4 regions of the Kitasatospora sp. NPDC089913 genome follow, and region 1 is predicted to be linked to each of the others. Evidence: riboswitches for the same ligand, from Rfam matches in the RefSeq annotation. Region 1 holds a riboswitch; each other region holds the start of a gene.

Region 1 (7,539 bases):
GTCGAGCGCCTCCTCGGCGAGTGCGGCCACCGCAGCGGCATCGATACCGCCACCACCACCGCCGCCACCGGGCCCGCCGACGCCGAGACCGCCACCACCGGGACGGTCACCACCGCTACCGCCGTTCCCGCTACCGCTGCCGTCGCCGCCACTGCTCGCGAAGGTCTGGTACACCGTCTTCCTCCATCTGCCATGTTGCAACATGCGCAATGAGGGTTGCACATGCTGGCAGCACGGTTCTAGCATCGGCGCCGGACGAAGGTCAACGACAGCCGCCCGCCGCACGCGGGTCAGCCAGGCTCGCCGCAGCACCCCCACCCCGGCAGGCCGCAGTACTCCGAGGAGCCCAGCAGATGCCACGCCAGGACGCCGCCGCGAGCGAGGCCACCCCGTCGCCCGGCGATCCGACGGCCGAACCGCCCCGCACACCGGCCGCCCCGACGCCGGAGCCGGAGCCGGCACCGCCCCGGGCACCGGCACCCACCGCACCCCCGGCGCCCACCACTTCCCCGACACCCCCACCGCCCCCCGTGCCCCCCACACCCCTGGCCGTCTGCGTGGGCGAATCGATGGCCGTGCTCCTCCCCGACCGCGCGGGCCCGCTGGAGTCCGTGGAGAACTTCCGGCTCGCCGTCGGCGGCGCCGAGTCCAACGTCGCCGGTGCCCTGGCCGCCCTGGGCGTGCCGAGCGCCTGGATCAGCCGGGTCGGCGACGACGGCTTCGGCCGCCGCCTCCTCGGCGAACTGACCGCCCGCGGGGTGGACGTCTCCGCCGTCGCCGTCGACCCGCACCGCCCGACCGGCGTCTACCTCAAGGAGGTCGGCGGAACCACCGGCGACCGCCACGACCTGGGCCCGGGGCGGAGCCGGTTGCACTACCACCGGCGCGGCTCGGCGGCGGCCGCCCTCTCCCCCGCACTGCTGGACGACCCGGCCGCCGCCCGCCTGCTGGCCGGGGCCCGGCTGCTCCACCTGTCCGGCATCACCGCCGCGCTCTCCGACGACTGCCTCGCGCTGCTCCGCACGCTGCTGGCGGAGCGCCGCTCCGACCGACTGGTCAGCTTCGACCTCAACTGGCGTCCGGCGCTCTGGCGCGACCGCGACCTCTCGGTGCTGCCGCCCCTGCTGGACGCGGCCGACCTGCTCCTGCTCGGCGCGGACGAGGCCGAGGCCGCCTTCGGCACCGGGGACCCGCACGCGCTGCGCCGCCTCTTCCCGTCGCCGGCCACCGTCGTGGTCAAGGACGAGGCCCGGCTGGTCACCGCGATCGGGCGCGACGGCACCACCGTCGCCGAACCGGCCCTGACGGTCGAGGTGGTCGAGGCGACCGGAGCGGGCGACGCCTTCGCGGCCGGCTACCTGGCCGGCACCGTTCGTGGACTCGACCAGCGGCGCCGCCTGCGGCTGGGCCATCTGAGCGCCGCCTGCGCGCTGACGACCCACGGGGACCAGGCCGAACTGCCGCCCGCCCCGGTGGTCGGCGCCCTGCTCGACGCCTCACCCGAGGCCTGGGCGGCCACCCGGGTGTCGGCGGATGGCATCGTGTCCCCTGTGCTCCCCGGAGCGCTCACCAGCACGTACGCCGCCCCCGACGACCCGCCGCCCCTCCCGCCGACCGCCTCCCGCACCACCGCTTCCCGCACCACCGCGTCCGCCTCCCCCACCGACCGCTCCGCGCCCGTCGTACCGGGGGGCGGTGCCCCCGACCCTCGACCGGCCGCCACCCCGGCCCTTGGAGCGCCATGAGCCAGACCGTCACCCGCGCCCTGCGCATCCTCGCCGAACTCGGCGAGGGCGAGCGCTCCCTCGACCAGTTGGCCGAGGTGCTCGGTGTGCACAAGACGACCGTGCTCCGACTGCTGCAGAGCCTCGAGGAGGAACGGTTCGTCTACCGCGACGCCGGATACCGCTACCACCTGGGCGCCGGCCTGTTCGCGCTCTCGGGGCTCGCCCTGGAACAGCGCGGGGTCCGCCGGATCGCCGCACCGTACCTCGCCGAACTCAACGCCGGCACCGGCCAGACCGTGCACCTGGCCGCGTACGAGGGTGGCGAGGTGGTCTACATCGACAAGTACGACTCCCGGCACCCGGTGCGGATGTACTCGCGGATCGGCCTCCGGGCCGCGCTGCACAGCGCCGCGGTGTCCAAGGTGCTGCTCGCCGACCTGCCCGCGCCCGAACGGCGGCGGGTGGTGGCCGGCATCGACTTCACCCCGCACACCGCGCGCACCCTCACCACGCCCGAGGCGCTGCTGGCCGAGCTGGAGAAGGTCGCTGCCCAGGGCTGGGCGCAGGACCACGCCGAGCACGAGTCGTTCATCAACTGCGTGGCCGCGCCGATCCGCGACGCCAGCGGCCGAGTGGTCGCCGCCGCCTCGATCTCCGTCCCGGACGTCGTGCTCCCCTACGAGCAGGTGCTGGAGCTGCTGCCCCAACTGCTCGCCACCGCACGGGCGATCTCCGCCGACTGCGGCCAGCCCCCGCGCCACTGACCACCCCGTACCTGCCGCACCCCGCACCCCGCCGCACCCCCGACCACCCCGCACCCCGCACCCCGCACCCCGCACCACCAAGCCCGAAGGCCCGAAAGCCCCGAAGCACGCACCACAGCACCACAGCACCACCCACCCCACCGAGGAAGCGAGCACGCATGAGCGTCCAGAACGACAAGACCGAGATCCGTACCGACGGCGCCCCCGCCCCGGCCTGGATGTTCTCCCAGGGCGTCCGCAAGGGCCCGATCCTCCAGGTGTCCGGCCAGGGCCCGCAGGACCCCGCCACCGGCGAGTACCTCCACCACGGCGACGTGAAGGCACAGACCCGCCGCACCCTGGAGAACGTCAAGGCGATCGTCGAGGCGGGCGGCGCGACCGTCGAGGACGTGGTGATGTTCCGCGTGTACCTCACCAAGCGCGCCGACTTCCCGCTGATGAACGAGGTCTACGCCGAGTTCATCGAGGAGAACATCCCGCCGGGCGGCGTGAAGCCCTGCCGGACCACGATCTTCTGCGAGCTCCCGCAGGAGCCGATGCTGGTCGAGATCGACGCCCAGGCGGTCGTCGCCTGACCCGCGCGCACCGCCCGCACCGCAAGGGCCCCGGCCCCGGCACACAAGCCGGGTCGGGGCCCTTCGCGCATGGCCGGTTCCGCCCCACCCCGACGACACCTTGCCCTCTCCCCCTCCAATGATTAGGTTAGGCTCACCTAACTACAAGGTCAGCTCGTCCGCCGGAGGTCCCGATCCCATGAGTCCGCACCCGCAGCACGATGCCGAGATTCCCGAGCCCACCGCCGCCGAACGCATCGGCAGCCTGCTGACCGCCACCTCCTCGGTGGTCATCCGCGCCGGCGGCGAGCAGCACGAACTCTCCACCCCCGTCTCGGTGCACGGCTCCCGGCTGCGGCTGCGCGCGCCGCTCGACTCCCCGGTGACCTCCGCCGCCGCCCGCGAGCAGGACGGCCTCGCCGTCGTGCTCGACCTCACCGACATCGCCCCGGTGGCCGTGCGCGACCGGGTGCGCGGGCGGCTCACCCTGGCCGGCCGGCTCCACCTCGCCCACCTCGCCGACGACGGCCTCAGCGTGCACCTGCGCCTGGACGTCGCGCACGCCGTGCTCTCGACCCCGTACGGCACCACCGCGATCACCGGCGCCGACCTCGCGGCGGCCGCCCCCGACCCGCTGGCCCGCTACGAGGCCGGACTGCTCACCCACCTGGCCGACGACCACCCCGACGCGCTCGCCGTGCTCACCCGGCTGCTCGACCCGGCGCTGCTCGCCGACCGCCCCGAGGTCCGCCCGCTCGCGCTCGACCGGTACGGCCTGGTGCTCCGCCTGGACCACCCGCACGGCCACCGTGACGTCCGCCTGGTCTTCATCGAACCGGCCCGCGACGCGGACGAGTTCGGCCACCGGGTGCACCAACTGCTGTCCGCCGCCGAGCAGGAGCCGGCCACCCACCGGTCCTGAACCCGGCGGATGCACGAACCAGCCCGCCCGCCAGCGAAACTGACCCCATATCGGTTATCACCGCCCCGCTCCTCCCCACCCTCGAACCCCGCCACAACGACGGCCGGCCCGGCCCACGAGAGAGTTCTCGTGAGCCGGGCCGGCCGGCAGGACGGGCGTGTCCCGCGCCCGTCAATCCACTCGGGTGCGGCGTCCACCCGGTCCAGCGGTCACCCGACATGACCATTCCGGGAGGTCGTTTCGCCCCGCACCCGGCGGTGGCAGATGATCCGACCGAAGGTCAGATCGCGACGCCGTGCGCCCGCAGGTAGGCGATCGGGTCGATGTCCGAGCCGTACTCCGAACCGGTGCGGATCTCGAAGTGCAGGTGCGGGCCGGTCACGTTGCCGGTCGCACCGGAGAGGCCGATCTGCTGGCCGGCGGTGACGGTCTGACCGATCGAGACGCCGATCGAGGACAGGTGCGCGTACTCGGCGTACTTGCCGTCGGCGAGCTTGATCTCGACCTCGTTGCCGTAGGCGCCGCCGTTGCCGGCCTTCACCACGGTGCCGGCCGCGACGGCGCGCAGCGGGGTGCCGGTGGCAGCGACGAAGTCGGCGCCGGTGTGGTGGCCGGAGGCCCACATCGAGCCGGCCACACCGTAGGCGGTGCCGAGCTTCGGGTTGGCCAGCGGGGCGAAGAAGCCGGAGGTGGCGGCGGCCGGGGCCGGAGCGGCCGGCTTCGCGACCGGGGCGACGACGGCCTGAACGGCCGGCTTGGCGGCGGGCTTGGCGGCCGGAGCGGCCGGCTTCTCGGCCGGAGCGGTCGGCTTGGCCGGCTTCGCCGAGTCCTGCGAGGCCTGCGCCTTGGCGGCGGGGGCGGCCGGCTTGGCGGCCTCGGCCGGAGCGGCCGGCTTGGCGGCCTCGGCGGCCTTGGCGCCGAGCGCGAGCTGCTGACCCGGGAAGATGAGGTTCGGGTTGGCACCGATGACCGAGCGGTTGTGCTCGAACAGCGCCTTCCAGCCACCCTCGACGTTCTTCGCGTCGGCGATCTTCGACAGGGTGTCCCCACCGACGACCTTGTAGTCGGCCGGAGCGGCCTCGGCGGCGGGAGCGGCCGGGGCAGCCGGGGCGTTCTCGGCAGCGGCCGGGGCGGCGTCGACGCTGGCGGCGCCGGTCCAGGTGCTGCTCTGGTGCGTGTGCCCGGCGGCCGGGGCCTCGTGGGCCTGGGCGGTGACGGTGGTCACCAGCGGGAGGGCGAACGCGGCGCCGGTGACGGCGGTGGCGATGCCGATGCGGACGGCGCGGGGCATGGCGATACGACGAGCCTGTGCGGGCATGGAAGCTGTCCTCTCCGACGCCTGCGAGGTGAGCTGTCGGGTTCGGGCTGGAGTTGCCCGGCCGCAGAGAAATGCGGCTTCACCCCAAGCCGGACCGTCAATTCGGGTCCGGCGACTTACCTGTGGGTCCCCCGCTCCTGCCGTACAGAGTTCGTTGCGAACCACCGGGCAGCGGCAGGACTAGGCGTTCCACCCGGTGGCCACCCGGGCTGACGCCGGGCGGTCGCTGAACTAAAACCCATCCGTTCGGGTGAAGCAATGTCGATCTCCGGAACCCGGGACCAAAGTCCGGAACACCGTGACGCTCCGCATGAAAGGCATGCACAGTAAGCGCACAATCCATTCACCGAGTGCACGTGATCCGCCACCCTGCGCCGATGTCGTCATCAGTGCGCACACGATCACTCACGGAACGGACATCTCCGACACACCCCCGGTGACCCTTGTCACGTCGGCCCCACGAGCCCCACCATGGGCCGTGACCACCACCGATGCCGGCACCCTGCGGTTGGGCACCGCACAGGGACGCTGGGTACTTCTGGCGACCGTGCTCGGCTCCAGCATGGCGATGCTCGACGGAACCGTCGTGAACGTCGCACTGCCCCGGATCGGCACCGATCTCGACGCCCGGCTCGACGCCCTGCAATGGACGCTGAACGCCTATCTGCTCACCCTGGCGGGCCTGATCCTGCTCGGTGGCGCGCTCGGCGACCGGTACGGGCGGCGCCGGATCTTCCTGCTGGGCGTCGTCTGGTTCGCCGTCGCCTCGGCCGCCTGCGCCGCCGCGCCGACCATCGAGGTGCTGATCGCGGCCCGTGCCGTGCAGGGCATCGGCGGGGCGCTGCTCACCCCCGGCTCGCTGGCGATGCTCCAGGCGGTGTTCCGTCCGGACGACCGCTCGGCGGCGGTCGGCCTCTGGTCCGGCCTCGGCGGGGTGTCGGCGGCGGTGGGCCCGTTCCTCGGCGGCTGGCTGGTGGACGGCCCGGGCTGGCGCTGGATCTTCCTGCTGAACCTGCCGCTGGCCGCGACGGTGATCGCGGTCGCGGCCCGGCACGTCCCGGAGAGCCGGGACGAGAGCTCGACCGGGCGCTTCGACGTGCTCGGCGCGGTCCTGGCCGCCCTCGCGCTCGGCTCGATCACCTATGCGCTGACCGCCGCCGGGAGCGGTCTCTCCGCCACCGTCTGGGTCACCGGCACGGCCGGGCTCCTGCTCGGCGCCGCCTTCGTCCTGGTCGAGCGCCGCACCCCGGAGCCGATGCTGCCGCTGGGACTGTTCTCCTCACGGCTGTTCACCGCCGTCAACCTGGTCACCCTCGCCGTGTACGCGGCGTTCAGCGGAGTCTTCTTCCTGCTGGTCGTGCAGCTGCAGATCGTCTCCGGCTTCTCCCCGCTGGTCTCCGGACTCGCCCTGGTGCCGATCACCGTGATCATGCTGGCGCTCTCCGCCCGGGCGGGGCGGCTGGGCAAGCGGATCGGCCCGCGGCTGCCGCTCACCGTCGGCCCGCTGCTGTGCGCGGCGGGCGTGCTGCTGATGCTGCGGATCGGGCCCGACGCCTCCTACTGGACGGACGTACTGCCCGCCGTCGCGGTGATGGGGAGCGGGATGGTGCTGCTGGTGGCACCGCTGACCGCGACCGTGCTGGCGGCGGTCGAGGTGCGGCACGCGGGCATCGCGAGCGGGGTCAACAACGCCGCGGCCCGGGCGGCCGGTCTGCTGGCGGTCGCCGCGCTGCCCTCGCTCGCGGGTCTGAGCGGCGACGCCTACCAGGTGCCCTCGGCGGTCGACTCCGCCTTCCGCACCGCGATGCTGATCTGCGCCGGGCTGCTCGTGGCGGGCGGACTCACGGCTCTGGCCACCGTCCACGGCAACGTCCTGGCCCCGGAGGACCACCACCCGGTGGCCGAACCGGACTGCCGCTACGCCTGCGGCACCAACGCCCCGCCGCTCGACCCCGGCCACTCGGCCCCGGAACAGGGCTGAGCCCCGTCGGCGGAAGCCCGGACCCCCGAACAGGGCTGGACCCCGCCGGCGGAAGCCCGGACCCCCGAACACGCCGAGGGCCCCGCCGCCCGAACGGCGACGGGGCCCGGTGACCGGGGTGGACAACCGTCAGAGGATGTCGCCCGGCGCGTACTTGGCGGCCTCCGGGTACGCGGCCGCGACGGCCTCGACCTGGCGGACGACCTCGGCGACCTGGGCACCGGCCGCACCGGTGAAGGACAGCCGGTCGGCCAGCAGCGCGTCCAGCCCGGC
Region 2 (7,539 bases), on a different contig from region 1:
GAACCCGTCCAGCCCGAGGCCCAGCCGGTCCCGGAACAGCCCGTCCAGCCACGCCTCCCGGTCCGCGCCGGGGGCGGCCGCGCCGACGGCCCGGTAGAGCGCCACCAGGCGCTGCGGGCCGTACCGGCGGGCGATCAGGTCGCAGGCCAGCCAGGACTGCTCGTAGGCCTGTGCCAGGCCTTCCCCGCCGGCCGTGAGCGCGGCGTCCGCGGGCAGCGCGGCGGGCAGCCGTCCGGCCGTGACGTCCCGGGCCAGCTCCGGCGCGATCTGCCGGGCCGAGCGCCCGGAGTCGCGGTAGCCGGTCCAGTCGGCGACCCCCTCGGACAGCCAGAGCGGGGTCCAGGCCCGGGTGTCGGCCCGGGTCGCCACGTGCACCGCCTCGTGGGTCACCACCACCTGCCGGCCGAAGTCGCTCAGCCGCGCGAACACCCCGGGGTTGACCAGCACCCGGTCGGCCGGGGCGTGCAGGGGCGCGCCGGGCGCCGAGACGGTGACCGCGGCGAGGTCCGACCAGCCGGGCCGGTCGTCCGCCAGCAGCCGCGCGAACTGCTCCCCCGTGGCGGGCAGTTCGAGCAGCAGCCGACCCGCCCAGGCGCTGCCCCAGAGCGCCTCGACGGCGGACACCGCCCGGTCGCCGACGGCGGCCGCCGCCGCGCGCGCGGCCTGCCCCGCGCCGTCCGCGCCGTCCACGTCGTCCACCCCGAGCACCAGGCAGCGCGCCCCGGCGGCGGCCCCGACCGGGCCGAGGTCCCACAGCGGCGGCGGCCCCCCGGCGGCCTCCTCGCGTTCGATCCGCCGGCCGGCGGCGGTGCGCAGCAGCGTCAGCCGGCGCGGGTGCACCACCGGCCGCTCGTCGTACCCGGTCACCGTGACGGTCAGTTCGGCGGTGGCGGTGGACCGCCCGGCCCGGTCCACCGGGCCGAGCAGCAGGTTCCGGTAGTCGGCGCGCAGCGGCAGCGGGGGCGGCCCCTCGCCCAGCGTCCGGGCCCGCCCGGCGAGCAGCGCCGAGACCTCGGCGTACTCGTCCGAGGCCGCCGCGGCGGGCCGCGCGGGGACGGCGCCGGGCAGCGACAGCTGGGCGAGGCCGCCGGCCGCGAGCAGCAGGGCGGTGCGCCGGGACGGGCCTCGGCCGCCGGCACGGTCCGGGCGGCTCAGAGCCGGATCACCCCCGAGACCGGCATGGCGTTGACGCTCTCGTAGCGCACCCGGGCACCCGGGTAGGGGGCGTGCACGATCACCCCGCCGCCGGCGTACATCCCGACGTGGTGCATGTCCCGGTAGAAGATCACCAGGTCTCCCGGCCGTGCTTCGGAGATGCCGACCCGCCGGCCGGCGTACGCCTGGGCCTGCGAGGTGCGCGGCAGGGTCACTCCCGCCTGCCGCCAGCTGTAGTACATCAGACCGGAGCAGTCGAACGCCTTGGGCCCGGTGGATCCGTAGACGTAGGGCGAGCCGATCATCCGCACCGCGGCGGCCAGCGCGGCGCCGCCGCGTTCGGAGGCGGGCGGGGTGGTGCCGAGGTCGAGCCGGTCGGTGCCGCGGGTGGCGCGCTGCTCGGCCTCGCGGGCGTCCTGGGCGGCGAGCCGGGCGCGTTCGGTGGCGCCGAGGCTGTTGAGCAGCCGCTGCGCCCTGGCGAGCCGCTGCTGGATCTGCTGCTTGCCGTCGGCCAGCGCCTTGCGGGTCTGTTCCAGCTCGGCGAGCTTCGCCGAGGCCTCGGCCCGGCGCTGGTCGAGCACCCGCTGACGGCCCAGCACCTCGTGCAGGGTCTCGTTCTGCCGCTCGGCGGCCTGGTCGAGGGTGCGGGCCCGGGAGAGGTAGCCCTCCGGGTCGGTGGAGAGCATCAGCTGGACGGTCTGCGCCATGCCGCCGCCCCGGTACTCCGCGCCGGCCACGGTGGCGAGGTCGCCGCGCAGCTGGTTGAGCTCGTCCTGGGAGACGGCGATCTGCTGCTGGAGCGTGCCGGTCTCGTGCTGGAGCCGCTGCTGGGCCTCCTGGGCGGCGTTGAAGCGCTCCGAGGCCTGCTCGGCCTCGTCGTAGAGCTGCTCGACCTGGGCCTTGACGTCCTTGCGGTTCGCCGGGGCGTCGGGCGCGCCGGGAGCCGCCTGCGCGGTGCCGCCGGTCGCCACGCCCAGCGCGGTGGTGGCCGCCGCGGTGAGCACCAGCGCCCGGGCGAGCGTGTGAGCACCTGACAGCGGGGAACGGCGGTGCGCGGTCATTCGACGTCGGCTCCGATCCTGGGCCCGGACCCGCCGCCGCACCGGACCGGTCGGCTGTCGAAGCGGGCATCCGGTGGCAGACGTTAGCGAGTCAGGGCAACCGTTTCCAAACCCCTCCGAACCCGAATATTCGGTCACCGATCGGACATCAGACCGGTTCGCCCACCGGGCCTTCCGGCGACCGGGCGACGACCGGGGGCAAAGCCGCAGGCCCGGCCTCCCCTCGGGGAGACCGGGCCTGCCGGGATTCTGCCGACCCGGGGGTCAGAGGCGCACGATGGTGTTGACCGGCATGTTGGACGCCGACTCGTAGCGGACCGACGCGCCCGGCTTCGGGGCGTGGATGACCTGGCCGCCGCCGACGTAGATGCCGACGTGGTGGCGGTCGCCGTAGAAGATCACCAGATCGCCGGGCTGGGCCTGGGAGATGTCCGAGCCGATCCGGGTCCCGGCGTTGGCCTGCTCCTGCGAGGTGCGCGGCAGCGACACACCCGCCTGGGCGTACGCCCAGCCGGTGAGGCCGGAGCAGTCGAAGGAGTTCGGGCCGGTGGCGCCGTAGACGTACGGGGCGCCGAGCTTGCTCTCGGCGGCGGCGATCGCGGCGGCGGCGCGCGAGCCGTTGGCGGCCGGCGCGGCCGGCTTGGCGGGCGCCGAGGCGGCGGGAGCCGGGGAGCTCAGGTCGCTGCGGCTGGTGTCGCGGGTGGCGCGCTCGGCGTCCGCCTTGGCCTTGGCGACCTTGGCGGCCTCGGCCTTGGCGGCGTCCGCCTTGGCCTTGGCCTCGGCGGCGGCCTTCTCCTCGGCCGCGCGCAGGGCCTGGCGCTCCTGCTCGGTGAGCGTGTTGAGCAGCTGCTGGGCCTTCGCCAGCTTGCCCTGGACCTCGTCCTTGGAGGTCTTCAGCTGCTGGGTGGTGGACTCCAGCTCACCGAGCTTGGTCTGGGTCTCGGTGCGGTCCTGGTCGAGCCTGCGCTGCTGCTCCTGGAGCTCCTTCAGCGCGCCGGACTGGGTGGAGCCGGCCTGGTTGAGGGCGTCGGCCTGGCTGAGGAAGTTGTCCGGGCTGGCGGACAGCATCAGCTGGACGGTCTGCGATATGCCGCCGGTGCGGTACTGCTCGCCGGCGATCTCGGAGAGGCCGCCCTGGGCCTCCGTCACCACGGCCTGCTGGCGGGCCACCTTGTCCTGCAGCTCGGCGACCTGCTTCTGCAGCTCCTGCTGCTTGGCCTGGGCGCCGTTGTACTTCTCGGTCGCGACCTCGGCCTGCTCGTTGAGCTGGTCGACCTGCTCCTTGACCTGGTCCTTGGTCGGCGCGGGGTCGGCGTGGGCGCCGGACTGCGCGGAGAGGGCGACGGCAGCGGCGGCGAGACCGGTCATGATCGAGACCCGGGTGCGGCCGGCGGGCTTGGGACGACGATGGGACGCCACGAAGGCGGACTCCTTCTTCCTCATCCGCCTACCGGGTGAGCTGACGGGTTCGGGCGGAAGCGTGCCCTACGACGCCTCACCGTCCGCGCGAGCGGCCGACCTGGCGCCGATTCACCCCGGAGGAACGTGGTTCCCCGGCTCCGCTCCACAGCGGACCCCCGACTGCTGGGTCTGGTTCGGGCGGGCACCTGCGGCCCCGCCCGGCTGCTTCGCGAACTCGGCGGCGAACCCCACCGCCACCCAGGCTGGGTGATCGACTGTGCGAGGTTCGAAGCACGACCCTAGTAACAGATCCGTGATCCGTTCAAATCCTTGTCAGAAAAAAGCCAGAAGAATACCCAAGTTCCTTTGTGAATATGACCGAGTGTGATCACATCCCCACATCAGGCTGATCATTTCCACCTGGACGGCCTAATGCCCGACCCAAACCCCAACGCCACCCCCGGTCGGGGGTGGCGCTGATCACAGGGGCCGGAAACCGCCCCCGGGGGTGTCGTGGCGGAGCGTCAGACCCGGCGGATCGCGTTGATCGGCATGGCGTCGGCCTTCATCACCTTCACCACGTCACCGGTGTGCGGCGCGTGCACCACCATGCCGTTGCCGATGTACATACCGACGTGGCTGCGGTCGGCGCGGTAGATGATCAGGTCGCCCGGCTGCGCCTCGGCGAGGGACGGCACCCGGCTGCCGTAGTTGGCCTGCGCCTGCGAGGTGCGCGGCAGCGAGACGCCGGCCTTGGCGTAGGACCAGACCATCAGGCCGGAGCAGTCGAAGGTGTTCGGGCCGACGTCGCCCCAGCCGTACGGGGAACCCTGCTTGCTCATCGCGTTGGCGACGGCCGACCCCGCCATGCCACTGGCCTGGGGCAGGCTGGCCGGGTCGGTGCGCTCGCTGCCGCGCGAGGCGCGGTCGGACTGCTGCTGCGCCGCCTTGACGGCCGCGCGGTCGGCGGCGCTGAGCGAGTTCAGCAGCTCCTGCGCCTCGCGGAGCTTCTTGCCGACCTCGGTCTTGGACTGGTTCAGGTCCTTGGTGGTGCTGTCCAGCGAGGCCAGCACGGCGGCGGCCTCGGCCTTCTGCTGGTCGAGCCGGCGCTGCTGGTCCTGCAGCCCCTTGAGCGCCTCGGCCTGGCTGGAGCTGGCCTGCTGCACGCTGGAGGCCTTGTCCAGGTACCCGGACGGGTCGGAGGACAGCATCAGCTGGACGGACGGGTCGATGCCGCCGGTGCGGTACTGCTCGCCCGCCACCGCGGCCAGCCCCGACTGAAGCTGGGTCATCTGCTCCTGGCCGCGCGCGACCTGGTCCTGGAGCTGGTCCGCCTGCTTGCGCAGCTGGTCGGCCCGCTCCTTGGCGCCGTTGTACCGCTCGGTGGCCTGCTCGGCCTCCTCGTTCAGCTGGTCGATCTGCGCCTTGACGTCGTCCTTCTTCGGCGACGGGCTCGGCGCTGCGTGGGCGGCGACCTGGGCGGAGAGAGCGACCGCGGTCGCAGCGGCCGCGGTGAGCACGGAGACCCGCGCGCGGCTCGGCTGCTTGGGACGGCGGTGGGAGGCCAAGAGGACCGGCTCCTTCTTCCAATGGCCTCACCCGTTGGGGTGAGAATCCGGAAAATAGGTTTGACGCCAGACCCTAGTGAAGATCCACGTTTCGCGCCACTCCCACGATTGCGTGAACCTGCCGCCCGCACCCGGACTTCACGAAACCCGCACAAGACCGCAATCCCGGCGCTGACCAGCCGTCATTGCCGTCGGCCCGCGCCGCGCGGGACCTACGGACGGGCCAGCCGGTTCAGCAGCAGCACCGAGGCGACGGGGCGCGCGCCGGCCTTCCGCACGCCGTCCGCGACCTCCTTGTCCGCCGACACCACCACCACCGGGCGGCCCTGCGGCTCCGCCCGGACCAGCCGGCGGATCAGCTCGTCCGCCGTCTCGCCGGTCCGGCTGAACCGCACCCGCACCCCGCGCGGCGGCGCCATGATCACCGGCACGTCGAGGTCCTGGCCGTCGAACACGCAGGTGACCTCCGCCTGGGTGCGCTGCGCCAGCATCGCCAGTCCGCCCAGCAGCCGGATCCGCTGCTGCTCCAGCGGCAGCGTCGGATAGCCCGTCTTGGTGACGTTGTAGCCGTCCACCACCAGATGGACCTGCGGGATCGCCAGCAGCTGGTCCAGCAGCGCCGGGTCGTCCTCGGCCAGCCCGCGCCGCGCCACGTCGTGCGGCGAGGCCGAACCCGGCACCACCGCCTCCACCAGGTCCGCCGGGCGGATCTGGGAGACCGGCAGCGCCAGCTCCCGCTGGAGGCCCTGGGCCGACTGGAGCACGGTGTCCAGCAGCAGCCGCAGCCGCATGTCCTCGACGCCGCGCCCCTCCCGGGCAGAGCGCCGGCCCTGCTCGGCGGAGTTCTCCAGCTCCGTGACCCGGTGCCGCAGCCGCCGCGCCTCGGTCTCCGCCGCGCCGCGCTCGGCCGCCGCCTGCGTCCTGACCGCCTCCAGCTCGGCGGCGACCTTCCGGGTCTCCGCCTGGGCCCGCCGGGTGTCGCTCTCCAGCGAACGCAGCCGCCGGCGCAGCGACTCGGCCTCCTTGCGGACGTCCTCCGACTCGGCCCGCTGCCGCTCCAGGTCGGACCGCGCCGCGGCCCGCAGCTCGGCCAGCTCCGCCTGCAGCTTCTCGACCAGCCGGGTCGCCTCGGCGACCGCGCCCTCGGTGCCGGCCCGCTCGGCCTCGTCGCCGGCCTCCGCGACCAGCCGGCTCCACCCGGCGGAGCGCACCAGGTAGGCGGCCGCCGCCACGTCCATCGGGTCGGCGGCGCCCGGCACGGTGCCCGCCTCCAGGGCCCGGACCAGGTCCGGCTGACCCAGCCGCAGCCGCTCCGCTATCCGCACCCGGAAGGCCGGCTCCGCCTCCAGCGCCGCGGCCAGCGCGGTCGCCGCGTACTTGGCCCGGCGGGCGGGGGTGAACTTGGCGTACTGGCGCAGCGACTGGGGCAGTTCGCCGAGCGGCAGACCGCCGAGCGCGTCGGAGGCCAGACCGACCACCCGCCGGCGCACCCCCTCCGGGAGCGGCCGGTCCAGCGTCTCGGCGACCGGCCCCGACACCTCCGGCCCGTCCGGTCCCGCCGACGGGTCCGGGCCGCCCGCTCCGCCGTCCGCTGCCGCCGGCTCCTCACCGGCGCCGGACTCCTCGCCCGCGGGCGCCTCCGCCGGGGCCCCGGCGCCGGAGGGGGCGGCCACTGCCGCGTCCGGCGCCTGCGCGTCCACAGCGGGCTGCCGCCCCTGCGGCCCGGCGGGCTCCTTCGCTGCGTCCACCACGTCCTCGGCTCCGATCCTGGTCCAGCGGGGTACGGCCGCAGGCCGCCACCCCCGTCACACTCCGCGCGTTCTCTCTGTATTGTCCCGTGCGGCGGGCGGCCACGCCGCTCACCGCCCACCGCACGGACCGGGCGGTCAGCCCTGCCCGGGAGCGCCGTCCGCGCCGTCCGCGCCGGGACGGGCCACCAGCTCGACCTGGTCCACGGCGTTGCACCAGCGGCAGCGCACCGACTCCACGGTCTCGCTGAGCACCTGGGTCTCCTCGACCTTGGACTCGCCGGCCAGGTCGAAGTGCAGGAACTCGGTCACCCGGGCGGTCCGGGTCACGTCGAAGCGGGTCAGGTTTCCGCAGAGCGTGCAGCGCCAGCGCGTCTCGGCGGTCAGAGCGGGGACGGTCATCGGGGGTCCTCTCGGGTGGTCCCGGAACGGGCTCAGGCGCTCCCCCCGGAGCCCCGGCGTCGGCGGCGGGAGGCGGGAATGCCCGCCCCAAGCCTATTGCCTGGGGCAACCTTCCCGGCCACCGGCCGAGCACTCCCGGGCGGTAGCCCACCTGCCGTAACCACGCGGTGCCCGCCCGGAACCGGGGGGATGCTGGAGCCCATG
Region 3 (7,539 bases), on a different contig from region 1:
TCGGCCCGGGCAGGGGCGGTGCGGTCAGGACCCTCAGCCGAGCAGGGGCAGCGCGGGCAGGGTCAGGAAGTCCGCGAACTCCTCGGCCAGCGCGACCTGTTCGAAGAGCTGGGCGGCCTCGCGCCAGCGCCCGGCGGCATAGACCTCGTCGCCGACCTCGGCCCGCAGCGCGGTCAGTTCCTCGGCGACCAGCCGGCGGACCAGGTCGGCGGTGGCCTTCTCCCCGGTGTCGGCGAGCACGACGTCGTTGTGGATCCACTGCCAGATCTGCGAGCGGGAGATCTCGGCGGTGGCGGCGTCCTCCATCATGTTGAAGATGGCGACCGCGCCGAGGCCGCGCAGCCAGGCCTCGATGTAGCGGATGCCGACCTGGACGGCGTTGTGCAGCCCGTTCCGGGTGCAGCTGCCGCCGGCGCCCGCGATGTCGAGCAGCTGGTCGGCGGTGACGGGCTCGGCCGGACCGGGGTCGTCCTTCTGGTGCGGGCGCTCGCCGAGCACGGCGTCGAAGGAGGCGCGGGCGACCGGGACGAGGTCCGGGTGCGCGACCCAGGAGCCGTCGAAGCCGCTGCCGGCCTCGCGGTCCTTGTCGGCCTTGACCTTCTCCAGCGCGGCCGCGTTGACCTCGGGGTCCCGGCGGCTGGGGATGAACGCGGCCATGCCGCCGATCGCGTGCGCGCCGCGCCGGTGGCAGGTCCGCACCAGCAGCCGGGTGTAGGCGGCCATGAACGGCGAGGCCATGGTGACGGTGTTGCGGTCGGGCAGGACGTAGTGCTCGCCGGCGTCGCGGAAGTTCTTGACGATGGAGAACAGGTAGTCCCAGCGGCCGGCGTTGAGGCCGGCGGCGTGGTCCCGCAGCTCGTAGAGGATCTCGTCCATCTCGAAGGCGGCGGTGATGGTCTCGATCAGCACGGTGGCGCGGACCGTGCCGTGCGGGATGCCCAACTCGGCCTGGGCGTGGGTGAACACGTCGTTCCAGAGCCGGGCTTCCAGGTGGCTCTCGGTCTTCGGCAGGTAGAAGTACGGCCCGGAGTTCGGGTCGTCCGCGCCGCGGGCGAGCAGCCGGGCGGCGTTGTGGAAGAAGTAGAGACCGAAGTCGAGGAACGCCCCGGCCACCGGCTCGCCGTCGACCAGCAGGTGGTTCTCGTCGAGGTGCCAGCCGCGGGGGCGGACCACCACGGTCGCGAGTTCGGCGGCCGGGCGGAGCGTGTAGGCCTTGCCGGCGGAGCTGCTGAAGTCGATCCGGCCCTCGAAGGCGTCGATCAGGTTGATCTGACCGCTCACCACGTTCTCCCAGGTCGGGGAGGTGGCGTCCTCGAAGTCGGCGAGCCAGACCTTCGCGCCGGAGTTGAGCGCGTTGATCACCATCTTGCGGTCGGTGGGGCCGGTGATCTCGACCCGGCGGTCCTGGAGCGCCTTCGGCGCCTCGGCGACCCGCCAGTCGGCGGCGCGGACCCCGGCCGTGTCGGGCAGGAAGTCCAGGGTGCCGGTGCGGGCGATCGCGGCACGGCGCTCCCGGCGGCGGGCGAGCAACTCGCGGCGCCGGCCCTCGAAGGAGCGGTGCAGGCCGACGACGAAGGCGACCGCCTCCGGAGTGAGCACCTCCTCGGCCCGGTGGACGCGCGGACCCGCGACCGTGACGACCGGAGCGGTGGGGGAAGCTCCGGGTCCCTGATCTGCAGCCATGAGCAGGACACTCCTAAGTGGAGGGCTTGATTCTGTAAGGTGGAGACTAGTTTCCGCGATACAGAATTTCAACGGTTTGTTGAGATGATCGCTGGGACTGTACTCCTCCTCCGACCGCGAAGGGAACGCCGGTGGCCCCTACCTCCGAGAGCAGTGAGAGCACCGAAGACACCGAAGGCGGCGAGAGCACCGCGAGCGGCGGGGGCGGCGGGGGCGGCGCCCCGAAAGCGGCCGCCCCGACGGGACAGGAGCGCACCGGCGGCGGAGTGCAGTCCGTCGAACGGGCCTTCCAGCTGCTGGAGGCGCTCGCCGACTCCGGTGGCGTGGCGACGCTCAGCGAGCTCTCCACCTCCTCCGGGCTGCCGATGCCGACCATCCATCGCCTGGTTCGTACCCTCGTGCAGCAGGGCTATGTCCGCCAGGACACCGCGCGCCGCTACACCCTCGGCCCGCGGCTGATCCGGCTCGGCGAGACCGCCGGACGGCTGCTCGGCAGCTGGGCCCGCCCCTACCTGGCCGAACTCATGGAGGCCACCGGCGAGACCGCCAACCTGGCGGTCCTGGAGGGCGGCGAGGTGGTCTACGTCGGGCAGGTGCAGTCGCGGCGCTCGATGCGGATGTTCACCGAGGTCGGCCGCCGGGTGCAGCCGCACTGCACCGGCGTCGGCAAGGCGCTGTTGGCGCAGCTGCCCGACGAGGAGGCGCGCGCCGTCCTCGGCCCCAACCCGCTGCCCGCGCACACCCCGCACACCGTCACCGACCCGCAGGAGCTGATGGCGCAGCTCGCCGAGGCGCGCGAGCGCGGCTACGTGGTCGACGACCAGGAGCAGGAGATCGGCGTGCGCTGCATCGCCCTGGCCGTCCCCGGCGCGCCGACCCCGACGGCGCTGTCCGTCTCCGGCCCGGAGGCCCGGATCAGGGCGCTGGAGGAGCAGGCCGGCGCGGCGTCGCTGGTGCCGGTGATGCACGGGATCGCGGCCCGGCTGGGCCAGGTGCTGGCTCCCTGACGAGCCCGGTGCCGACTCCCCGACGGTCCGTCGGCACGGCGACACGCCCGGACGTTCACCCGTTCGAGGGCCCCTTCGAGCCGTCCGGGAGCGGGTCGTCCGGCCCCGGCGGACCGGTCGGCGACGCTGGTCCGGACGCGGCCCGCGACGGCGCGGGCCGGCCGGACACGAAGGGCAGGGTGAGCGGCGATGACCCGCAGCGGTTCCGTTCGAAGGCTTCTCGGCAGGTCGTTGGCGACGGGGTGCACGGTGGCGGTGCTGGCCGCCGGACAGGCCGGGGCGGTCTGTCCGCCGGACGACAAGGCGCCCGCGCCCGGGGCGAGCGCCCCGGCGCCGGGGGCCGGTGACCCCGGCGCCGCGGAGCCGGGCGCCAACGCCGACCCGGCCGCGGCCAGGCACTCGGACTCCGACCTCTACGTCGTCCGGATCGACCCGGACCCGGCCGCGCCCGGCGGCACCACCACCCTGCACGCCTTCGTCGGCAACCTCGGCCCGGACCGGACCGCCTCGCCGTTCACCGTGGTGGTCACCCTGCCCGAGGGGGTCACGGCCGAGGGGCCGTTCTTCCCGGAGAACTGCTCCGAGTTCCAGAACGGCCACCGGGTGCGCTGCACCTTCCCGGCCGGACTGCCGAAGTTCCGCAGCGCGACGGCGCTGATCCCGCTCCGGCTGAAGCCCGACGTCCCGCTCGGCACGCTGAAGGGCGGCTACGTCGCGGTGCGCGGCGACGACGACCGGAACGAGGCGAACAACCGGCAGCCGTTCGAGATCGAGGTCGTCGAGACCACCGCTCCGAGGCCGATCGCCTGACCGTCGGCCCCGGAGCGGTGGCCGTTGTTACCGGTACACCCGGACGTAGTCCGCCGCGAAGGTGATCGGCGTGGTGCCCGAGGGCGCGGGGTGGTAGTTCCCCGCGCTCAGGGACAGGTTGAGGATCGGGTACGCCGTCCAGCCGGCGCCGACGCCCTTGCCGTCGGAGAACACCTTGGTGCCGTTGACGTACCAGTCGACCGAGGCGGCGCCGTAGTGGGTGCCGATGGTGACCCAGCCGTCCTTGGCGATCGCCTTGGCGTCGGTGTAGTACAGGTGGCCCGGGTTGATGTGGTTGGTCAGCTCCAGCAGGTTCGGGTTGTCGCTGTGGTACTCGAAGGAGTCGATCTCCCCGTGGGTGCCGCTGGTGCTGTTCCACGTCCACAGCGCCGGCCAGGCGCCGGTGCCGGCCGGGAGCTTGACCCGGGTCTCGATGTAGTCCCCGGTCTTCACCTTGAAGCCCTCGCTGGAGTACTCCGTGGTGAGCAGCCCGGTGTCCCAGGCCTGCTTGCCGTTCTCCAGCGTGTGGCTGCCCGGCCTGGCGGTGAAGGTGGCGACGCCGCCGGAGACGGCGACGTTGTTCTTGTTCAGCCAGTCGAGCTTGTTGTCGTTCGGGTTGTGGTCGCCGTAGTGGTAGGAGCTGCTCCGGTCGGCGGTCCAGCGGGAGCCGAGGGCGAGGCTGTCGAAGTCGTCGGACCAGGTCAGCTTCTTGCCCGCGACCGGGGCGCCCGTGCCGGGGGTGGTGGGCGTCGGGGTCGGGGTCGGGGTCGGCGTCGGGGTGGGGGTCGGGGTGGGGGTCGGCGTCGGGGTGGCGGCCGAGACGACGAGCTGGCGGGAGGGCAGGTTGTGCCAGGCACCGGTGCTGTCCTGCCAGAAGCCGAACTGGGTGTAGGTGCCGGCCGCCAGCGTCCGGGTACCGGTGGTGATCGACAGACCGGCGGGGCAGACCTGGACGTTGCTCCGGTTGCCGGGGAAGTCGAGGTTGCGCCCGGCCGCGTCGCGCACGCCGACGCCGACGGTCTTCGCGGTGAAGCAGGACGAGGAGTGCAGCGTGAGCGAGGCGGCCGTCGCCTTGCCGGCGACCATCGTGGCCGGGGCCAGCTTGTCCTGGGTGACGGTCGGCAGGGCGGCGGCCTGGGCGCCGGTCACGGCGGGGAGGCCGAGCAGTCCGGCACCGGTGACGGCGAGCGCCCCGGTGGCGGCGAGGGCCGCGGTGCGGCCCCGGCGGGAGGGACGGGCGTGGCGGGCGGCCGGACGTCGGGCGAGGAGGCCCGGGTTCCGGGCAGGCCGAGGGGGCTGCGGGGAGGCAGTGGGCATGGCAGTGGTCCTCTGCGACGCCTACGAGGTGAGCTGTCGGGTTCGGGCGCTGAGGTTGCCCGGCCGTCCGGAGAGCGGCTTCACCCCTAGCCTCGACGCACACGCACGATCCGCGCGCGGCCGGGCACTGACCTGGGTCCCCCGCTCCCGTCCGCTGTGGTGCTCGACTGCCGGCCGGCGGGTGGACGGGACTCGGCGTCCCGACGGCGGGGCTCCGCTGCGGCGGAAGCTCCTGCAGGCTAGGCAGGCCGTCCGCGCACGGACAACATTCCGGGGGTGGTTGTCGCGCAGCTCACACCGCAGCGCCGGGCCCCCGGACGGTGGTTCCGGGTGGCCGTGGTGGCGGGTCCGACGGGGAAAGTGCGCCACGGAGGCGGGGTGGTCGGATAGGTTGGAGATCCATCCGCGTCCGGAACCGTCCGGGGCGCAGCGAGCACCACGACAGCACGTCCAGAGACGAGGAGACCCGCCCCACCATGACCGCGTCCCTGCCCGCCTTCGCCGGCCGTACCTTCCTGTTCCGGGTCGACAACGGCGCGGCCTTCCGCAACGCCTACTCGGCCGACGGCAAGCGGCTGCGCTGGGAGGGCCTCGGCGAATCGGCGGGCCAGTGGGAGGACGTCTCCCTGCACGTCGCCGAGGTCGGCCCGCAGGTCTACTTCGTCAGCTGGACCGAGGTGAGCGGCATCACCGTGAGCCACGTGATGGATCTGGCCCGGATGACGGTCCGCGCGTTCTGGACGTACGAGGGCGAGGGCGGCCGGGTCGGCGAGCTGCACACCGGCACCCTGGAGCAGGTGGTCTGAGCGCCTGCGCCCGCGCGGACACCCGGCCGTGCCGGTCGGGCCGACGGCCCCGCCGCCGCGCCGGTCAGGCCGACGGGCTCGCGGCCGGGACGGTCAGGCGCTGGGAGATCCACTCCAGTGAGGACGGGAGCAGCTTGCTCCAGGTCTCGAAGTTGTGGCCGCCGGTCTCCAGCATGCTGTAGGAGACCTTCATCGGGCTGCGGGTGGCGGCCACGAACGCCTCGGTCTCGCGCCGGTAGTTGCCGTCGCCCTCCCGGGTGCCGGCCAGCAGCACGGAGATCGCGGGCTGCGGCAGGTTCTTGAGACGCCACATCAGGTCGGCCTCGTTGCGGCGCTGTTCGCTGCCGTTGTAGAGGTCGCCGGTGCTCGGGTCGTCGGCCGCCTGGTAGTAGCCGGAGAGCGAGACGGCGGTCGGGTAGACGTCGGGGTGGCGCATCGCCAGCTTGAGCGCGCAGTAGCCGCCGGTGGAGTTGCCCATGAACGCCCAGGCCCTCGGATCGGCGGAGACCCGGTAGGTGGCCTGGATCGCCGAGGGCACGTCCTTGGCGAAGTAGGCGTCGGTCTGCGCGCCGTTGGGGACGTCCTCGCACTCGGTGTCCTGCGGCAGCGCGGGCGAGGGGCGCACCAGCACCAGCACGGTCGGCTGCATCCGCCCCTCCTGCAGCAGCTTCAGCGCCGCGCCCGGGTAGTTGAGGCGGGTGACGAGGTTCTTGGCGATGCCGGGGAAGCCGGTGCTGACCACCAGGACCGGGAACTGCTTCTGCTCGTACTCGGGCTGGAAGTACTGCGGCGGCAGGTAGACGTAGCCCTCGGTGGAGAGCCGGGTGGTGGCGCCGTCGATGCGGACCTCGCGGATCTCGCCGGACTTGTCGCGGTCGCGGCCGAGCGCCCCGCCGCCCTGCACCTCGGCGTGGCCGATGGTCTCGACGCGCAGCCGGCCGGAGGCGTCCACCTTGTTGTGGATGACGACCGGCCCGCTGTCCCCGGTGCCCAGCAGGTCGTCCCAGCTGCTGTAGAACGCGAAGTAGTTGTTGGCGACCAGGCCGAGCGCGGCGAGCACCGCCAGCTGGGTGGCGAGCAGGGCGCCGATCCGGCCGAGCACGGCCTTCCAGCTCTTCTTCGACAGTCTCGGCCACAGCCAGACCGTCCCGACCATCGCCGCGACGGCGACCAGAACGGTCAGTGCCAGCACCTTGTGGCTCGTCAGACCCATGTCGTGTTCGCTCCCACGCCTCGTACTCCCCCGCCCCCGGGGGAAGGACACCCGGGAGGGCCGCCCCGGTTCCCCCGTCCGCAGCGGGGCACCGTCGCCGAGGCGCGGCCACCCAGCCTAGCCGCTCGGCAGCCGCCGCCACCCCCGCCGACCAGCGGTGACGCCATCGGCCTTGAGGAGGAGAAGCAGGCCGCGGGGGTGTGCTTCCGGCCCCTGCCGCGACCGCCGCGACGGGGGGTGACGGAGGCCACCTCAGTTGACGCGGGTCCACAGGTCGAGGCCCGCGGTGAGTTCGCGCATGCAGCGGGCACCGAGCTCGCGCGGCGAACCGGGGCCGGTGGCCGGGGCGCCGGAGCGCGCCCACTGCTCCAGTGCGACCCGGATCGCGGCGGTGGCGGCGGCTGCGGCGAGCCGGATCTCCAGCACGTCGGTACCGGGCGGGCAGCGGTCGGCGATCGCGGCCCGCAGCCGCTCCTCGGAGTCGGCGTGCACCCGCTGCCAGACCGTGGCCAGCCGGGGGTCGCGCAGCAGGTCGCGGGTCCAGCGCAGCGCCTCGACGGCGGGCGCGTCGGACGGGCTCAGGGACTCCGCCGCCGAACGCTCCAGCGCCTCGCGGACCGGCAGGTCGGAGGCGCTCTCCGTGAACAGCCGCACCCAGCGTTCGCCGCCGGCCGCGAGCAGCGGGGCGACGGCGTCCTCCTTC
Region 4 (7,539 bases), on a different contig from region 1:
CCGCCAGCCGGGCGGTGATCGCGCCCCAGGCGCCGGGCCGGACCACCCGCACCGGCTTCGGGCCGGGGACGTCCAGGGCCAGCAGGCCGCGGACCCGGGCCCGCTCCAGCCGCCCGAAGCCCCGGGCCGCGGTGGTCAGACCGGCCAGGACCGGCAGGCCGAGCACCGTCACGAAGGTGCCGAGGCCCAGGCAGAACAGCGTCACGGCGGTGACGAAGCCGACGATCGCCACCGGCAGACCGGTCAGCGTGTAGCCGACCTCCCGGTAGAAGTAGGAGCTGAACGGGGCCCGCCAGGCGTACGGCGGCTCCTCGGTGCGGTGAGCGCCGCCGTGCCCGGCGTCGCCGTCGTACGCGTCGTACTCGCTGCGCTGCATGGTGTGGGTGCTCATGGCCGGGTCACGGTCCCTCGGGTCGGTCGCGGTTCGGGCTCGTCGGGCGTCTCCCGCCGACCTCTGAAGCCTGTCAAAACCCGCGCCCGCCGGACATCCGGCTCCCCGGCGAACCGGGGGTGGGGTTATCCCCCCTGCCCGGCGCTCCCGGCCGGCGGGTCGTCGGCGAGCAGGGCGTACTGCCGGGCGTCCCGCCAGCCGTCCGGGCCCCGGTAGTCGTGCCGGACCCGCCCCTCCAGCCGGAAGCCGGCCCGCTCCAGCACCCGGATCGAGGCGGCGTTGTCGACGTCCACCCGGGCCTCCAGCCGGTGCACGCCGAGCGGGCCGAAGGCGAAGTCGCGCAGCAGGGCGACCAGCTCGCCCGCGTAGCCGGAACCCCAGACGTCGCGGCGCAGCGCGTAGCCGATGGTGGCGGCGCCGAACGGGACGAGACCGAGCGCGGCGTTGCCGATCGGGACGGCGCGGGCCGGGTCGTCGGCGTCGGAAAGGCGGGTGACGGCGAGCCGGTAGACCTCCCGGTGCTCCTTCTCGGCCTCCTCGACGAACTGGGCGACCTGGTCGGCACAGGTCTCGAGGTCGCGCGGGGCGAACGGGAGGTAGCGGGTGGCCTCCGGGTCGCCGAACACGGCGTGCAGCGCGGCCACGTCCTCGGGGGTGTGGTGGAACTCGCGCACGGCAAGCCGGGCACCGGTGAGTCGAACGGGGACCATGGCTCCCGACCCTACCCGCGACCAGCGGTTACGGTTCGTGGTTATGGAAGACGAAGACCTGCGGCTCGCCCCGCGCACCAAGGCCGCCGAGCTGCTCGCCTGGGCGGAGGCGGAGGGCCGCGAGCCGGTCGCCGAGAGCCCGCTGCGGGCGGTGCTGGCGCTGCTGGAGCTGGGCGAGGGCAGGATGCACGACGGCTGGCCCGAACTCACCTCCGCCGCGGTGGAGCACCTGTTGTACGAGCGCCTGTACCTGTACGTCCAGCCGGAGCCGGGGCAGGACCCGCTGGCGTACGGCGCGGCGGTGCGGCTGCTGATCGACCACCGGCGGGCGGCGAAGCGGCTGAACGCCAAGCGGCAGGAGCGGCTGCACGCGGAGGCCGAGTGGCAGGGCGAGGTGGCGGCCGGACTGCTGCGCCGGGCCGACCTGGTGACCTGGCCCCGGCTGTACACGCTGCTGCTGCGCGCGGCCGGGGTGGACACCGCCGACGGGGAGGCGGTGCGGGCCTGGCTGGAGGGGTTCCGGGGGCTGCCGGAGGAGGAGCGGCTGGCGTCGTTCGCGGCGCTGGAGGCGGACGGCGTGCTGGACCCGGTGGACGACGGGGGCTGGGAGGCCGGCGGCCGGACGCTGGCGGTCGGGATGGCCACGGACGGCGCGCGGCGGCTGCTGGAGCAGGGGCTGATGCGGCGCAGCTACCGGAACCTGGCCGAGCTGACGGCGCTGGGCCGGCCGATGCCGGAGGAGCTGGCCGGGGACTTCGGGGCGTTCGAGGAGGCCGCGGCGCTGGCGGCGCTGGAGCTGGCCGGGACCTGGACGGTGCCGGGGCTGCCGGAGCTGCTGGTGGCGGAGTTCCCGGAGCTGGCGCCGGAGCCGGGGCCAGCGGAGATCGACGCCTATCTGGCCGGGCTGGACGCGGCCTGGGCGGAGGAGCGGGCGGACGGCGACGGGTTCACGGAGACGGACGGCGACGAACCGGCGGACGGGTACGCGGACACGGACGGCGACGGGTACGCGGCCCCGGACGCGGACACGGACGGCGACGAGCGGGCGCCGGAGTAGGCGCGGAACACGGCGAGGGGCCCCTGGAGCCGCCGTGCGGCCGGGGCCCCTCGTCGTGCTCGGGGGAGCCGGGTCAGGAAGACGGCGTCAGGGGGTGACGCCGCGCTGCTCGAACCAGGTCTCCGGGTCGACCGGGGCTCCGCCGCCGGGGCGGACCTCGACGTGCAGGTGGGCGCCGGTGACGTTGCCGGTGGCGCCGACCTTGCCGATCTGCTGGCCGGGGAGGACCTTGCCGGAGCCCTTGATGATCGAGGAGAGGTGGCAGTACCAGATCTCGGTGCCGTCGGGCAGGGTCTCGACGATCCGGTAGCCGTAGGCGCCGGCCCAGCCGGCCGAGGTGATGGTGCCCTGGCCGACCGCGTAGACGGGTTCGCCCTGGTCGGCGGCGAAGTCGAGGCCGGTGTGCAGGTGCGCCCAGTAGCGCGCGCTCTGGCCGTAGTGGGCGGAGAGCCGGTAGTCGCGGACCGGCAGCTTGATGGCGGCGAGCTTGGCCTTCTCGGCCTCCTCGGCGGTGCGCCGGGCCTGCTCCTGCTGGGCGACCTGGGCGGCGCGCTTGGCCTCGGCCTCCTGGGCGGCCTGGACCCTGGCGGTCTCCTCGGCGGCGGTGCGCTGGCTGTCGGCCTGCTGCTGGATCCGGGCGGCGAGCGCGAGGCCGGGGTCGGCGGACAGCGCGACCGGGGTCTCGTCGGGGGTCTCCACGGCGGGCGCGGCGGCCGGGGTGGCGGAGGCGAAGCCGGTCGCGCCCAGGGTGGCGGCGACGGCGGTGACGCCGAGCAGCGGCGCGGTGCCGCGGGTCTGACGGGGCATCCGGTGCCGGCTGGTGTCGGCGGCCGGCGGGGCGCTCTCGTCGGCGGGGCCGCCGAAGGGACCGTGGCCGGCGAACGGGCCGGGGTGGTCGAGCAGCTGGGTGCCGGTGGAGGACCCGGACGGGTGTGCCTGGGTGTGCGTCGACGCCACGGAGGCGCGCTCCTTTCCTTCCTTCGCGCCTACCGGGTTAGCTGACGGGTTCGGAGCAGGAAGGTCTCCTACGGCTGGGTCCGGGCGATGCCCCGACCCTGCCGATTCACCCCAAGGAACATGGTTCCCCGGCTCCCATGGCCTGCCCGGAGGCCGGCCGGCGGGATTAGGCGACGGCGCACGGTGCCGTCTGGGTACGGCGTTGCGGTCCGCGCTGCGTTATCAAACGTTAATCCGAGAGCCCCCCGATTCCAAGCCATCCGTTGATGACGACCGGACACGGATCGGACGCTGCGCGGTCCGATGGGCGATTTGTGACGTTTGATGACACCTGACACTACCGAACGTGAGAGGACGTCAACGAACGGGCTCCCATCTGAGTACGACTACTCATGTGCGGCCGGAGCCGCGCGGCCATTCTGGGCGCCATGAGCGCACCGATGCAGTCACGCACCACGGCCGCCTACTACATCCAGGCCGTCCTGTCCTTCGCCCTCTCCGGCACCGCCCTCGGCGCCGGGATCGCCTACCTGCCGGTCGAGCCGTGGACCAGGGCCTTCCTCGCCGTCGGCCTGCTCTGGACGGTCACCTCGGCGTTCACCCTGGCCAAGGTGGTCCGGGACCGGCAGGAGACCACCGATCTCGTCACCAGGGTCGACCAGGCCCGGCTGGACAAGCTGCTGACCGAGCACGACCCGTTCAAGGTGGAGGGAGTCTGACCGGCCCGGGCGCGGACCGCCGCTCGGGAGGGCTTGACGGCTAAGGCTATTAGCCTTAGCTTTATGGCTATCGGCACTCGCCGACGACCGCCCGAGGAGGCTCCCATGAACGGCACCATCGCCCCCGCCACCCGCTACCTCGACCTCCCCGGTGGCCGGATCGCCTTCGACGACACCGGGCGCGGCGACGGCACCCCCGTCGTCCTGCTCCCCGGGATGCTCGACAGCCGGGCCGCGTACCGGCACCTGCGCCCGCTGCTGACCGCCGCCGGCCGCCGGGTGATCACCATGGACCTGCGCGGCTTCGGTGACTCCTCGATCCACTGGGACGACTACTCCCCCGCCGCGATCGCCGGCGACGTGCTCGCCCTGCTGGACCACCTGGGCATCGACCGGGCCGTCCTGGCGGGCAACTCCTACACCGGCGCCAGCGTGGTCGGAGCCGCCGGGGACGCCCCGGAGCGGGTCGCCGGGATCGTCCTGATCGACGCCTTCGTCGAGAACGTGCCGCCCACCGCCCTGCAGCGGACGGTGGTCCGGGCGATGGGCGCGCTGCTGGTGCGCTCGCCCGCGTTCTGGGGGCTCTACCTGCGCAGGGCCGCCTTCCCCGGCCCCAAGCCCGCCGACCACGAGGAGTACGTGGCCGGGCTGGTCTCCGCGCTGCGCACCCCGGGCCGGCGGGCCGCCACCCGGGGCTATGTGCACGGCGACTCCTCGCCCCTCGGCTGGACCTCGGCCGTGCGCTGCCCGGCGCTGGTGGTGATGGGTTCCGAGGACCCCGACTTCGGCGACCCGGAGCTGGTCGCCGACCGGCAGGCCGCCGCGCTCGGGGCACGCAAGGTGATGGTCGAGGGCGCCGGGCACTACCCGATGGCCGACCACCCGGAGGCCACCGCCGACGCCCTGCTGGGCTTCCTCGCCGAGCTCGCCTGACCGCTCGATCGCTCGATCGCCCGATCGCCTGGGACCGCACGCGCCCTCCGCCCGGCCGCCGCCGTCCAGCGCCGCCCCCTCCACCGATCCACCACGCCCACCACGCCCGCCGCGCCCACCAGGAGACCCCCGATGCCCCGAGTCGGACTCACCCCCGAGCAGGTCGTCGACCACGCCCTCGCCCTCATCGACGAGCAGGGTCCCGAGGCCCTCACCCTGGCCGCCGTCGCCGCCCGCGCCAAGGTCGCCACCCCCTCGCTCTACAAGCACGTCAGCGGCGGACTGGCCGAACTGCGCCGGCTGGTCGCCGTCCGGGTCACCGAGGAACTGGCCGACCGGCTCGCCGGGGCGGCGCTCGGCCGGAGCGGGGACGAGGCGGTCGCCGCCGTCCTGCGGGCCTACCACGCCTACGCCACCGAGCGCCCGCACCGGTACGCCGCGCTGCCGCAGGCCCCGCGGCCGGACGAGGACCTGTCGAACGCAGCCGCCCGGCTGGTCGGGGTGATCGTCGCGGTGCTCCGCGGGTACGGGCTGGAGGGTTCCGAGGCGATCCACGCGGCCCGCACGTTCCGCTCGCTGGCCCACGGCTTCGCGGCGCTGTCGACGGCCGGCGCCTTCCAGCTCGCCGAGGACCTCGGGGAGACCCAGGAGCGGATGATCACCGTACTGACCGCCGGACTGCGCGGCTGGCCCCGCTGAGCCCGGACGGGTCCGGAGCGGGCACGGAGCGGGCACGGAGCGACAGGGCGGTGGGGACGGCGAGGACGGCGGGGTCCCGGGGGGTGGGCGCCGGGGGCCGTCCGGGCGGGAACGCCGAAGGGCCCGGAGCGCACTGCTCCGGGCCCTTCGGACTGGTGTGGGGCTAACAGGACTTGAACCTGTGGCCTCTTCCTTATCAGGGAAGCGCTCTAACCGTCTGAGCTATAGCCCCGCGCCGTTACGACCCACCGCCCCCAGGGCGGCACGTCGTACGGAGAAGGGTACCGGACCCGGCGGGGCCCCACGCACACCGGGCGCCCCGGGCTCCCGGGGCACACCGTTCGACTCTCCCCTCACCCGATTAAGAAATAAGGTATTAAGAATTAACTGCCCCATAAGGCACCGGAGAGGCCGGCCATCCCCGTGGACCCGCGCAGCAGCCCCACCGCGCGCAGTGCCATGCGCTGCGTCCGCTTATTGCTGGGCTGCGCGGACGCCGCCGAACTGCTCGGCACCGTGCTCGCCGAGGGCCCGAGCTGGATCACCGGTGAGGGCTCGGCGCTCTACCTGCTGGACTCCACCGGAATGCTCCGGCTCACGGCCTCCCACGGCCTGCCCGACTGGGCCCACGAGCGCTACAGCGTGGTCGACCCGGCCGGGGACCTGCCCGCCGCGATGGCGCTGCGGCTGCGCCGTCCCTATCTGCTGAGCCCCGAACGCACCAGCGCCGACTATCCGAACCGGAACGCCGGGATGGGCACCGGGATGGTCGCCGTCGCCACCCTGCCGATGATCGTCGACGGCCGGCCGCTGGGCGTCCTCGCCCTGGCCCTCGCCCACCGGGGGACGGTCCCCCGGCGCGACCTGGACGTGCTGGAGACCCTCGCGGACGCCTGCGGGCACCGGCTCGGCCACCTGCTGGAGCACGCCAGGGCGGGCACCGGGGCGCTCGGCGGAACGGGCGGGACCGGAGGGCACCCGGGGCACGGCGAGCAGCCGGGAGGCGGAGGGCACCCGGAACCCGAAGGGCAGCCGGGACGCGGAGGGCGCCCGGACCGGGGTGCGGCGCACGGGGTGCGCCCCGGCCCGTGCGCGGGCGCCGCCGATCCGGCCGCCGCGACCGCCCACTCGATGCTCTCGCTCGCCGTCCGGGCCTCCGGGCACGGGGCCTTCGAACGGGATCTGGTCACCGGCGAGACCCACTGGGACGCCCAGGCGCTGCGGCTGGTCGGCCGGCCGGCGCCGGAGCGCGGCGGCACCTCCCCCGCCCCCTCCCTGGACCTCGTGGTCCACCCCGAGGACCTCCCGGACGTCCAGGCCGCCATGGCCGAGGCCCTCGCCACCGGCGGCCCGTACCGGATCCGCTACCGGGTGCCGCGCCGGGGCGGCGGGGTGATCCGGATCGAGGAGACCGGCGAGGTGATGCTGGACGTGCACCGCCGCCCGGTGCGGATCGCCGGCCTGATCGCCGATCTCGACCACGGCCGGACCCCCGGCGAACGCCCGCCCGGGGACGGGGCGCCCGGCGGGCGGTCCCCGGCGCCGTCCGGCCCGGGCTCCCCGTCCGGCCCCGGGCAGGAGCCCGCCGGCACCACCGAGGGCACCTCCGCCGCCGGGGCCCGGTCGGCACTGCTGCTGGCTCTCACCCGGGCACTGTCCCGGGCGGTCACCGTCCGGGACGTCACCACGGCCGTCACCGACATCTGCCGGCCCGCCTTCGGGGCGGCCGGCATCGTGCTGGACCTGGTCGACGAGGGGCGGCTGCTGCCCGTCTCGCACACCGTCTACGGGGGCGAGCGGCGTACCGAGCTGACCCGGCTGGCCGACCTGTCGGAGGGCGTGATGCAGCGCGCCCTGGCCCGGTCGGCCCCGCTGTTCAGCGAGCCGGCCCGGCGCGGACGCGGACGCGGGGCCGACCGGACGGCCGGTCCCGCCGGCGGGACCGGCCGCGGCGAGGGCGACGGGACGGGCGGCGGGACCGGCAGCCCGCTCGCCCCGGCCGCGTGGGCGGTGCTGCCGCTGATCGCCTCCGGCCGGCAGGTCGGCTCCTGTCTGATCACCTTCGCCACCGAG

The links. Region 1 has a riboswitch for cyclic di-AMP ahead of ACIPYS_RS17005 (peptidoglycan DD-metalloendopeptidase family protein). Riboswitches for the same ligand answer to the same signal wherever they lie in the genome.
Region 2: linked by a shared signal. The riboswitch ahead of ACIPYS_RS02065 (NlpC/P60 family protein) and the one ahead of ACIPYS_RS17005 (peptidoglycan DD-metalloendopeptidase family protein) in region 1 are both predicted to bind cyclic di-AMP.
Region 3: linked by a shared signal. The riboswitch ahead of ACIPYS_RS30065 (family 16 glycosylhydrolase) and the one ahead of ACIPYS_RS17005 (peptidoglycan DD-metalloendopeptidase family protein) in region 1 are both predicted to bind cyclic di-AMP.
Region 4: linked by a shared signal. The riboswitch ahead of ACIPYS_RS33750 (M23 family metallopeptidase) and the one ahead of ACIPYS_RS17005 (peptidoglycan DD-metalloendopeptidase family protein) in region 1 are both predicted to bind cyclic di-AMP.

The regions. Positions count from the first base shown of each region.
Region 1 is NZ_JBIVGI010000009.1:211,257-218,795, forward strand. Features, by position in the region: gene ACIPYS_RS16980 (amino acid deaminase) at 1-174, opposite strand, end outside; gene ACIPYS_RS16985 (sugar kinase) at 531-1,745, shown strand; gene ACIPYS_RS16990 (IclR family transcriptional regulator) at 1,742-2,491, shown strand; gene ACIPYS_RS16995 (RidA family protein) at 2,650-3,066, shown strand; gene ACIPYS_RS17000 (DUF2470 domain-containing protein) at 3,245-3,967, shown strand; gene ACIPYS_RS17005 (peptidoglycan DD-metalloendopeptidase family protein) at 4,248-5,285, opposite strand; cyclic di-AMP (ydaO/yuaA leader) riboswitch at 5,289-5,452, opposite strand; gene ACIPYS_RS17010 (MFS transporter) at 5,764-7,266, shown strand; gene purB (adenylosuccinate lyase) at 7,396-7,539, opposite strand, start outside.
Region 2 is NZ_JBIVGI010000001.1:456,347-463,885, reverse strand. Features, by position in the region: gene ACIPYS_RS02075 (hypothetical protein) at 1-915, opposite strand, end outside; gene ACIPYS_RS02070 (C40 family peptidase) at 1,152-2,216, opposite strand; gene ACIPYS_RS02065 (NlpC/P60 family protein) at 2,481-3,635, opposite strand; cyclic di-AMP (ydaO/yuaA leader) riboswitch at 3,646-3,798, opposite strand; gene ACIPYS_RS02060 (C40 family peptidase) at 4,142-5,185, opposite strand; gene ACIPYS_RS02055 (NYN domain-containing protein) at 5,398-6,936, opposite strand; gene ACIPYS_RS02050 (hypothetical protein) at 7,072-7,335, opposite strand; gene ACIPYS_RS02045 (rhomboid family intramembrane serine protease) at 7,537-7,539, shown strand, end outside.
Region 3 is NZ_JBIVGI010000024.1:130,291-137,829, reverse strand. Features, by position in the region: gene aceB (malate synthase A) at 34-1,683, opposite strand; gene ACIPYS_RS30075 (IclR family transcriptional regulator) at 1,950-2,690, shown strand; gene ACIPYS_RS30070 (hypothetical protein) at 2,880-3,500, shown strand; gene ACIPYS_RS30065 (family 16 glycosylhydrolase) at 3,528-4,817, opposite strand; cyclic di-AMP (ydaO/yuaA leader) riboswitch at 4,821-4,989, opposite strand; gene ACIPYS_RS30060 (phenolic acid decarboxylase) at 5,294-5,623, shown strand; gene ACIPYS_RS30055 (esterase family protein) at 5,688-6,836, opposite strand; gene ACIPYS_RS30050 (TetR family transcriptional regulator) at 7,089-7,539, opposite strand, start outside.
Region 4 is NZ_JBIVGI010000031.1:80,322-87,860, reverse strand. Features, by position in the region: gene ACIPYS_RS33765 (sensor domain-containing protein) at 1-391, opposite strand, end outside; gene ACIPYS_RS33760 (GNAT family N-acetyltransferase) at 517-1,101, opposite strand; gene ACIPYS_RS33755 (hypothetical protein) at 1,145-2,158, shown strand; gene ACIPYS_RS33750 (M23 family metallopeptidase) at 2,246-3,115, opposite strand; cyclic di-AMP (ydaO/yuaA leader) riboswitch at 3,128-3,298, opposite strand; gene ACIPYS_RS33745 (YiaA/YiaB family inner membrane protein) at 3,544-3,834, shown strand; gene ACIPYS_RS33740 (alpha/beta fold hydrolase) at 3,940-4,767, shown strand; gene ACIPYS_RS33735 (TetR/AcrR family transcriptional regulator) at 4,900-5,466, shown strand; tRNA gene ACIPYS_RS33730 (tRNA-Ile) at 5,625-5,698, opposite strand; gene ACIPYS_RS33725 (SpoIIE family protein phosphatase) at 5,890-7,539, shown strand, end outside.